DNA from 2 places in the Klebsiella sp. MISC125 genome. Region 1 is predicted to be linked to the other one. Evidence: riboswitches for the same ligand, from Rfam matches in the RefSeq annotation. Region 1 holds a riboswitch; the other holds the start of a gene.

What was found. Region 1 has a riboswitch for cobalamin ahead of ACMYSL_RS05880 (cobyrinate a,c-diamide synthase). Riboswitches for the same ligand answer to the same signal wherever they lie in the genome.
Region 2: another riboswitch for cobalamin. It lies ahead of btuB (TonB-dependent vitamin B12 receptor BtuB); the one in region 1 lies ahead of ACMYSL_RS05880 (cobyrinate a,c-diamide synthase).

Annotation. Positions count from the first base shown of each region.
Region 1 is NZ_CP180448.1:1,233,760-1,238,750, reverse strand. It holds gene cbiB (adenosylcobinamide-phosphate synthase CbiB) at 1-339, opposite strand, end outside; gene ACMYSL_RS05880 (cobyrinate a,c-diamide synthase) at 336-1,715, opposite strand; cobalamin riboswitch at 1,812-1,974, opposite strand; gene pocR (transcriptional regulator PocR) at 2,265-3,176, opposite strand; gene pduF (propanediol diffusion facilitator PduF) at 3,365-4,165, opposite strand; gene pduA (propanediol utilization microcompartment protein PduA) at 4,689-4,973, shown strand; gene pduB (propanediol utilization microcompartment protein PduB) at 4,970-4,991, shown strand, end outside.
Region 2 is NZ_CP180448.1:6,055,374-6,060,364, reverse strand. It holds gene ACMYSL_RS28370 (YijD family membrane protein) at 1-338, shown strand, start outside; gene trmA (tRNA (uridine(54)-C5)-methyltransferase TrmA) at 387-1,487, opposite strand; cobalamin riboswitch at 1,604-1,785, shown strand; gene btuB (TonB-dependent vitamin B12 receptor BtuB) at 1,853-3,736, shown strand; gene murI (glutamate racemase) at 3,681-4,532, shown strand; rRNA gene ACMYSL_RS28350 (16S ribosomal RNA) at 4,914-4,991, shown strand, end outside.

The DNA of each region.
Region 1 (4,991 bases):
GCGTAGCGGACGCTCAACGTCCCGCGCCGACTGCGCCAGACAGCGCCCGGCCAGCACGGTGAAGATCATCCACACCTCAACCACCCAGCCAAGCCACGGATGAATCATCTGCGCCAGCGTCAGCACGCCCCAGGAGATACCCCACGTGAGGCCGACCACGATGACCCACATCACCCCGCCGCCGACGCGTAAAGCAAAGTCGCTGTGGCAGTAGCGGCGCACGCTGCGCTGAACGGCGGAGATCAGGTTGCCTATCCAGCGCACCGGATGCGGCCAGCTCTGCGGGTCGCCAATGATAAAATCGAGGATCCAGGCCACGCCCCAGGCCAGCAGCGTCATTGGGCGCTCCTTGCGGCAGCCAGCCAGTGGTTGAGCATCGCCGGACGCTGGGCAAAATGCAGATGCAGGTAGCTGGCAAAAGTGTTGCCTACCTGCCAGCCCCCCGACCACTGCTGAAGCGTCAGGCCGTCGCGCACTTTACGGCAGGCCAGCACCGCCGGGTTTTCCGGGATAAAATCTGAGTAGTGAAACTCGTGCCCGCGTAGGGTTTCGCCGGGTGCTGCCAGCAGCGTTTGCCGCATCGCCCTCGCTTCGCAGTAGCCAAAGCGGGTGAGCCGTTTGCCCATCTTGCTGTGGCCGGGAATAAGATTGGCCATCGGGTAAATTTCACCGCCGGCGTCTTCAAGGGTGCTGCCGAGATACATCAGCCCGCCGCATTCGGCATAGATAGCCACTCCGCGCCGATGCGCATCCCGCAACTGCGCCAGCATGGCGGTATTGGCTGCCAGCGCGGCGGCATGAATTTCCGGATAACCACCGCCAAGCCAGATCATCTGGCACGGCGGGAGTTCGCTATCATGCAGCGGGCTGAAGCGCACAATATTCACTCCGCAACGTTCAAGCAGGGTGAGGTTATCCGGGTAGTAAAAGTTGAAGGCTTCGTCGTCTGCCAGCGCCAGAGTCAAACCTGCTCCGGCATCAGGCGACGGTAGCGCAGGCCACTCCCCGGTGGGTAAAGCAGTAAGCTGACTGAGGGTAAGAAGTTGTTCAATATCCAGAGTTTGCGCCAGCGTGTGGGCAAAATCACGCCACGGCTGCTGGTTGACCAGCGATTCGCGGGCGGTCACCAGCCCCAGATGGCGTTCGGGCAAGGCCACGCCTTCCACTCGCGGCACGTAGCCGAGAACCGGCAGCGCGCAGTAGCGTTCAATCGCGCTTTTCAGTAGCTGATAGTGGGATTCGCTGTTAACGCGATTGACGATAACGCCAGCGATATTCAGACTGGGATCGAAGTGCTGAAATCCCATCACCGTAGCGGCAATGGAGGTAGATACCGCTTTGCCATCGACCAGTAAAATCACCGGGCAGCCGAGCTGTTTGGCCATCGCGGCGGTGCTGCAATAATTCGGGTCGGTGCCGTAGCCGTCATAAAGACCCATGACGCCTTCAATAACCGCGATGTCTGCCTGCTGCATCTGTTCACAAAACAGCGCATTGAGAACCGGTTCCGGGAGCATGAAGCTGTCGAGGTTACGGGAAGCAACGCCGCTGACGGCGGTATGCCAGCCGGTATCGAGATAATCCGGGCCGACTTTACAGGGCTGAACCCGCATGCCGCGCTGTTTCAGCAGGCTGAGCAGACCGAGCGTAACGGTGGTTTTGCCACAACCGCTGCCGGTCCCTGCGAGAATAAATGCATGCTGCCTGGCTGCCATACCCTGATCCTGTTCAGGGTGGTAGGGCTGTAGAGGTGCGCGTAAACCCAGTCTTTCGACTGTACGCATCTGAGCAACCCACTTCCCACCGAAGTTGTTGGTAGTCACCGACAGGCAGGTCTTCTGGCTTAGCGTCGTCCTCTCCCATCCTTCCCAATCTCGCGATCAGTGGTCAAATATGGGTTCGTCAGCATCACAGCAGCGGGGGCTGCGGGGGATTTACACCCCCTTCCCTGGCACCTGTCGGTTTTCTCGAGCGGGATGAGTCCTCACTCGAATAATTTCTGGAACATCTTACGGAGGCTGGATGGCTTCCGTCGTCTCTAATATCTAATTGCAAAATCTTTTCATTACGCCTGCGGCGACCTGAAAGCAATTTCTGATAACACTCTATCCCATCAAATAAATAAAAACTGGTGCAGCTTAGCGCTCTCTCATTATTAATTTGTTGCGCTATGACAATTTATTGCTCTGGATGAGAGTTTTTCATTTTATAATGAGGCAGATACGGGGGCATATCAAAAATCGGCAATAACAAAATATTGTCATTTAAAATGGTTCAGTTTGTGATCTGGCATTAATTTGTTGGCGATAAGCCTGCGGAGTCACCTGATAGGCCTGGCGAAAAACTTTGCAAAAATAGCTGGTTTGAGAAAATCCTAAATTCCGCGCAATGCTGGCGATACTCCAGTCGCTGTGACACAGCAGCTCTTTGGCGCTCACCATACGCTGATGGTTAACCCACGCGTTAAAGCCAATCCCCTGATATTTCTTGAACAGCTTACTGAAGTAGTACGGGCTGAGATAAACATGGGCGGCAACGTCTTCCAGGCGAAGCTCATCAGACAAATGGGCATCGATATAGCGCAGCGCCTTCTTCATTTTACTGTCATGGGGGCTGACGGCCCGGCTGGCGCGCGCGGGTTCAGGCTGCTGCGGATTGTCTTTAATCACGACAAAATTGAGCTGTTTTTTAAGGCAATTTTCTACTATTAGCTTGAGTAAATCGGCGGAAGCAATGACGCGCGAGTAGTCCATCTCCGGTACGTCGCGGAACGCTTTGACCAGCTCAGGATCGGTCTGCCAACGGTCATCGATGTTCAAAATGTCGACGAGTTCAACATCGTTACTTAAGCGCACCTGCCCGCATAGCACAAAGCCCACCAGGTGCCCGGCAATAACTAAAGGGATGGAAAAATCGGTTAACCCGGCGTGGCAGCGGTAGATACAGAGCTGATCGGTTTTTGAAGCTTCCAGGCCACCGCAGCGGTCGCTCATCCGACAGCGGGTGCTGTGCTGGGGGTGTTGACGCATAAGCTGGCAGAAAGGAGTGAAATTAAACAGCTCAGAAATTTCATCACCGTGAATATTGACTACCACAACGGCCAGACTGGTGGCCTGCGCAAAATCCTGTGCGATTTTATTGATGAGTTCCGAGTTCAGTGTACTCGCAGAAATCATGATAAAACCTCTCAGTTAATTTTTTGTTATAAATAAAACATTTTATTAATATTTACGTCCTTTCATCATCATTCACCTGCAACGATAAAAGAATAGTACGATAGCAAAAGTCTCCCATCCGTGGGAGACATTTTGGGCGACTTCGTGATACCGGTTCATGAAAATTTTTAGTTATTTCAGCGGATACATCAATCCTCTAATTTACAGGTATTACAGGGTAAGTTATTACCAATCAGATAACGATAGATAGCCGCCCCCAGACAGGCCCCGATTAACGGTGCAACAATCGGCACAATAAAGTACGGAATATCCCGTCCGCCAGTCATCGCGATATCACCCCAGCCCGCCATCCACGTAAACAGCTTCGGTCCAAAATCACGCGCCGGATTCATCGCAAACCCGGTAAGCGGCCCGGTGGATGCGCCAATAACCGCGACCAGTAAACCAATCAGCAGCGGAGCCAGCGGCCCTTTTGGCACACCGTTACCGTCGTCAGTCAGTGCCATAATCATCCCCATCAGCATGGAGGTAATCACCACTTCGACCAGCGCCGCATGCCAGATGCTCAGCGATGCCGCCGGATAGGTACTAAAGATGCTTGCCAGCTGCAGGCTCTCTACGCTACCGCGCACGATATGGTGTGTGGCTTCAAACTCGGTAAACATTGTGCTGTAAAGCACGTAGGCCAGCACAGCTCCGCCAAAGGCGCCTGCGACCTGTGCAATGATGTAAGGAAAAACTTTTCGTCCCGGAAAACAAGCAAATAACCACAACGCGACGGTAACAGCAGGATTGAGATGGCCACCAGATATTCCTGAGGTCAGATAGACAGCGAGAGAGATCCCCAATCCCCATATGATGCAAATCTCCCACAACCCGAGGCTTGCTCCCGCCACCTTCACCGCGCTCAGGCAACCGATGCCGAAAAACAAAAACAGCCCGGTGCCCAAAAACTCGGCGGTACATTGCGCTTTTAGCGAATCATTCATTGTGACACCTTCTTAGCAGAGTTCGTGTCCTGACCAGCCAACATCCTGCTGGCAGTAGAGTACAGCGGGCACCACTATATGAATTCCTGTCTGCAAATTGTTGGCAACCTGCTGACGGCCACCCCGGAAAATTCGGGCATGGATAACAAATTATTGCCATTAAATAATTGCTGGCGGCATAGCACACGCGCGGCTTTCGCAATTAATCACCCCACCAGGCATGCAAAAATATTGCTATAACCAACTCGCTGTTTTCCAACAAGCATCACAAATCGTTTTTTTCGCATAGCAGATAAAATTAAAATCGTCATAAACAAATTTGTAAATATGGAATACACAAAACAAAATAATCACATCACAATAAATAAACAAAACCATAAAAATCAATAAATTAAATTATTAAATGGCAATTTTATATTATTGATAGCTCACTATTTTTTTATCATCAAATTCAAGTCAGCCATTCTTTTTCCTCGCATCTTCTTATAGTCCCAACTATCGGAACACTCCATGCGAGGTCTTTATGCAACAAGAAGCACTAGGAATGGTAGAAACCAAAGGCTTAACCGCAGCCATAGAGGCCGCTGATGCAATGGTTAAATCGGCCAATGTGATGTTAGTGGGCTATGAAAAGATTGGCTCCGGGCTGGTAACCGTCATCGTCCGCGGTGATGTCGGTGCGGTTAAAGCGGCAACCGATGCAGGTTCCGCCGCCGCACGCAACGTAGGTGAAGTGAAAGCCGTACACGTCATCCCACGTCCTCACTCCGATGTAGAAAAAATCTTACCGAAGGGAATTAGCCAATGAGCAGCAATGAGCTGGTTG
Region 2 (4,991 bases), 1.5 Mb from region 1:
AAGGTACGCTGCTGCTGGCGCTGATCGCAGGGTTATCCATTAATGGAACCTTCGCTGCGCTGTTCAGCTCAGTAGTCTCATTTTCTGTTTTCCCGATTTTATCGTTAGTGCTGACGGTTTACTGTCTGCATCAGCGCTATCAAAACCGCAGTATGCCCGTGGGTTTACCGGGGCTGGCCGCCGCGTGCTTCATTCTTGGCGTGCTGCTTTATAGCACCGTAGTGCGTGCGGAATATCCGGACATCGGTTCTAACTTCTTCCCGGCCGTACTGTCGGTGATTATGGTGTTCTGGATCGGCTACAAGGTGCGTAACCGTAAGAGCGCGGTTGCGGAGTAATTCTGCTGAATTTTCCCGGCAACCATGATGTTGCCGGGTTACTGACATCTACTTCTTCGTTAACAGTACGCCGCATTCCATATGATGGGTATATGGGAACTGATCGAACAGCGCCAGGCGCGTGACTTCGTGCGTCTCGTTGAGCGTTTCCAGGTTCTTGCATAAGGTTTCTGGATTGCAGGAGATATACAGGATCCGCGGATAGGCCTGCACCATTTTCTCCGTTTCACTATCCAGCCCGCTGCGCGGTGGATCGACAAAAATCGTCTCACACTGATAGCTTTTCAGATCAATACCTTGCAGACGGTTAAACTCCCGCACGCCGTTCATCGCCTGGGTGAACTCTTCTGCCGCCATACGGATAATCTGCACGTTATCAATATGGTTAGCCGCAATGTTGTATTGCGCCGCCGCCACGGACGGTTTGGCGATCTCCGTTGCCAGCACGCGTTCGAAATTCCGCGCCAGCGCCAGAGAAAAGTTGCCGTTACCGCAGTACAGCTCAAGCAAATCACCGGTTGCGCCTTTAGTTGATTCGACAGCCCATTCCAGCATTTGAATGTTCATCGCCGCGTTTGGCTGGGTGAAGCTATTCTCAACCTGGCGATAGACCATTTCACGCCCGCCGACCGGCAGACGCTCATCTATATAGTCCTGATCCAGCTCGATTTTGGTCTTAGTCGCGCGGCCAATCAGATGCACGTTCAGATTTTGCGCGCGTAGCGCATCGCGGAAGATTTCTGCTTGCTGACGCCACTCGTCGTCGAGCTTTTTATGGTACAGCAGCGACACGATGGCCTGATTGCTCATCGTGGTCAGATAATCGACCTGGAACAGCTTATGGCGTAGCACCAGATTGTCGCGCACGCCCTCAATTACTGCGGTCATCAGCTGATTAATCAGTTCGCTGGCCGCCGGGAAGGTATCGACGCGAATACGGGATTTGGTCTGCTGATCAAACATGATGTGGTACAGGTCATCGCCATCGTGCCAGATGCGGAATTCTGCGCGCATACGATAGTGGCTGACCGGTGAACGAAACACTTCCGGAACCGGGGCGGCAAAAGGGGCCATCATTTTCTGCAAACGGACGACTTTTTCTGCCAGCTGCGCTTCATATTGTTCGGTAGGAAGGTGTTCGGGGGTCATGATGCATCCTGAATAAAATAAGTACGCGGGGATTGTAGGGAAAGTGTCGGGGATGTCCAGCTCTGATGATATTCAGAAATATAACGATAGAAGTCTGGACATCTATATGTTTCTAATTATAGCATCATGTTACCGGTCCTATGTGTTAATAGGGAATCCAGTGTAAATCTGGAGCTGACGCGCAGCGGTAAGGAACAGTGGGATGAGCGCATTATGCAGACACTGCGGTGGTTTAGCGGGAAGTCTTCATCCATAACACACCCCAAGCCCGAAGACCTGCCGGAACACGTCGCATTTGGTTTCTATCATCGCGTACTACTGATAGCAGCCGGCGGCATCCTTTGTATATTACGGATGCTTTTAAAATGATTAAAAAGGCTTCGCTGATGACGGCCCTGTCCGTCACGGCATTTTCCGCTTGGGCGCAAGACAGCAATTCAGATACGTTAGTGGTGACGGCAAACCGTTTTCAACAGCCGGTCAATACGGTCCTTGCGCCAACGGATGTTGTTACGCGGGAAGATATTCAGCGCTGGCAGTCAAAAGATCTTAATGATGTGATGCGTCGCCTGCCGGGGGTGGATATTTCGCAGACCGGCGGGATGGGGAGCAGTTCTTCTCTCTACGTTCGCGGTACGGAAGCACGTCATGTGCTGGTGCTGATTGATGGGATCCCAATGGCGCGGGCAGGTATTGGTAACGCCATTGACATTAGCCAGATTCCGGTATCCCTGGTGCAGCGTGTTGAGTATATCCGCGGGCCGCGTTCTGCTGTTTACGGTTCGGGGGCGATTGGTGGTGTGGTCAACATCATTACCATGAGTGACGATGAACACGCGCAGATCAATGCCGGGATGGGGTCGAATGGCTACCAGACTTATGATGGAGCGGTAAATAAACGTTTTGGCGACACGATGGTGACGGCGGCAGGCGCCTATCAGACGGCCAAGGGCTTCAACGTCAAACCAGATTCCCCTTACAGCGGCGACAGCGACCGTGATGGTTATCGCAACAAACTGTTCTGGGGTGCCGTACAGCACAAGTTTGACGAGAGTTTCTCGGGTTTCTTCCGTGGTTATGGATACACGGCTAACAACGATTACGATCAGGATACGATGTATGGTTCTCCTGCTGGTAACGACGAGAGTCAGAACTATAACCAATCCTGGGACACTGGACTGCGTTATAACTCGGGCATCTATTCCTCTCAGCTAATTGCGAACTATCAGCACCTTAAAAATTATAACTACAGTAGCAACCTTGGCCGCTATGCGGGTGATGCTACGCTGGATGACATGGAACAGCGTTATATTCAGTGGGGTAACAACTTTGAAGTAGGACATGGTTCAGTAAGCGGTGGTGTTGACTGGAAACAGGAAAAGCTGACTTCCAGCAGTACGACGAAATCTGATATCTACAAACGCGATACCACAGGGCTTTATTTGACCGGGCAGCAACAGATCAATACCGTCACGCTGGAAGCCTCGGGTCGTGAAGATCACGATGAGCAGTTCGGCTGGCACGGCACGTGGCAAACTGCGGCGGGCTGGGAATTTGTTGATGGTTATCGCGCAACGCTTTCTTATGGTACTAGCTTCCTGGCGCCATCTTTAGGGCAGCAATTCGGCGCGACGCGTTATGCATCGCAATATTATTCAGGTATTGCAGCAAACCCGGATCTAAAACCGGAAGAGTCTAAACAGTGGGAAGCGGGAATTGATGGGATTACGGGGCCACTGGATTGGAAAATCTCAGCATACCACTATGAAATTCAAAACCTGATTGATTATAAAAGCACGAACAACGTCAACCAGTATATCAATGTGAAGTCGGCCACCATTAAAGGTCTGGAGTGGACAGGGAACATCACGACTGGCCCGGTAGAGCATCACCTGACGCTGCAATATACTGATCCTCGTGACGATGAAACCAACCAGGTTCTTGCTCGCCGAGCGAAACAGCAGGTGAAGTATGAAGTCACCGGGCAGGTTTATGACCTCGGCTGGAATATCGCTTACCAATATCTGGGTCAGCGCTATGACAACGACTATGATGAGACAACAGGCTCCTCTAGTCGCGTTAAACTGGGTGGCGTAAGCCTATGGGATGTCGGATTGTCATATCCTGTCACCTCACACCTGACAGTTCGTGGTAAAATAGCCAACCTGTTCGATAAAGATTACGAGACAGCATATGGCTACTCAACTGCAGGACGGGAATACACCTTGTCTGGCAGCTACACCTTCTAAACCACGTCCCACCGTGCTGGTGTTTGATTCCGGCGTCGGTGGGTTGTCGGTATATAATGAGATTCGGCATCTCCTGCCGGAACTCCATTACATCTACGCTTTCGATAACGTCGCTTTTCCATACGGTGAGAAAAGCGAAGAGTTTATTGTTGAACGAGTCCTTGAGATCGTGACCGCTGTTCAGCAGCATTACCCGCTGGCGCTGGCCGTTATTGCCTGTAATACCGCAAGTACCGTTTCCCTCCCCGCACTGCGCGATAAATTCGCATTTCCCGTCGTTGGTGTTGTCCCGGCAATAAAACCGGCAGCACGCTTGACGGCGAATGGTATTGTGGGTCTGCTGGCAACGCGCGGGACGGTAAAGCGTCCTTATACACGCGAACTTATTGCCCGTTTTGCTAATGAGTGCCGGATCGAGATGCTGGGGTCGGCGGAGCTGGTGGAACTGGCGGAAGCTAAACTGCATGGTGAGCCAGTCCCGCTGGATGAGCTGCGTCGTATCCTGCGGCCCTGGCTGAGGATGCAGGAACCTCCAGATACTGTTGTGCTGGGCTGTACGCACTTCCCTCTATTACATGACGAGTTGCAACAAGTTCTGCCTGAGGGGACGAGAATGATCGACTCCGGTGCGGCCATTGCGCGTCGAACGGCCTGGCTACTGGAGCATGAAGCGCCGGATGCAAAATCTAGTGATGCGAATATTGCGTACTGCATGGCGTTGACGGCAGAAACTGAACAACTTTTACCCGTTCTGCGGCGCTATGGCTTCGAATCGCTGGAAAAACTGCCGCTCTAAGGGTGTTTTGCGCAAAAAAGAGACGGTTGAAAGATTTTTTGAAAACAGGGCTTGTCAACTTCTCAGAACTCCCTATAATGCGCCACCACTGACACGGAACAACGGCTTACAGGCCGCCGGGTTAGCGGGGTTCAGCGATGAACGCCGGCAGAGAAAAGCGAAATTAAACGCTTGACTCTGAATGAGGAAAACGTATTATACGGGACCTCGCAACGGTGAGCAAAAGCCGCGTTGCACTGCTCTTTAACAATTTATCAGACAATCTGTGTGGGCACTCAAAGTGACATGGATTCTTAACGTCGCAAGACGAAAAATGAATACCAAGTCTCTGAGTGAACATACGTAATTCATTACGAAGTTTAATTCACGAGCATCAAACTTAAATTGAAGAGTTTGATCATGGCTCAGATTGAACGCTGGCGGCAGGCCTAACACATGCAAGTCGAGCGGTAGCACAGA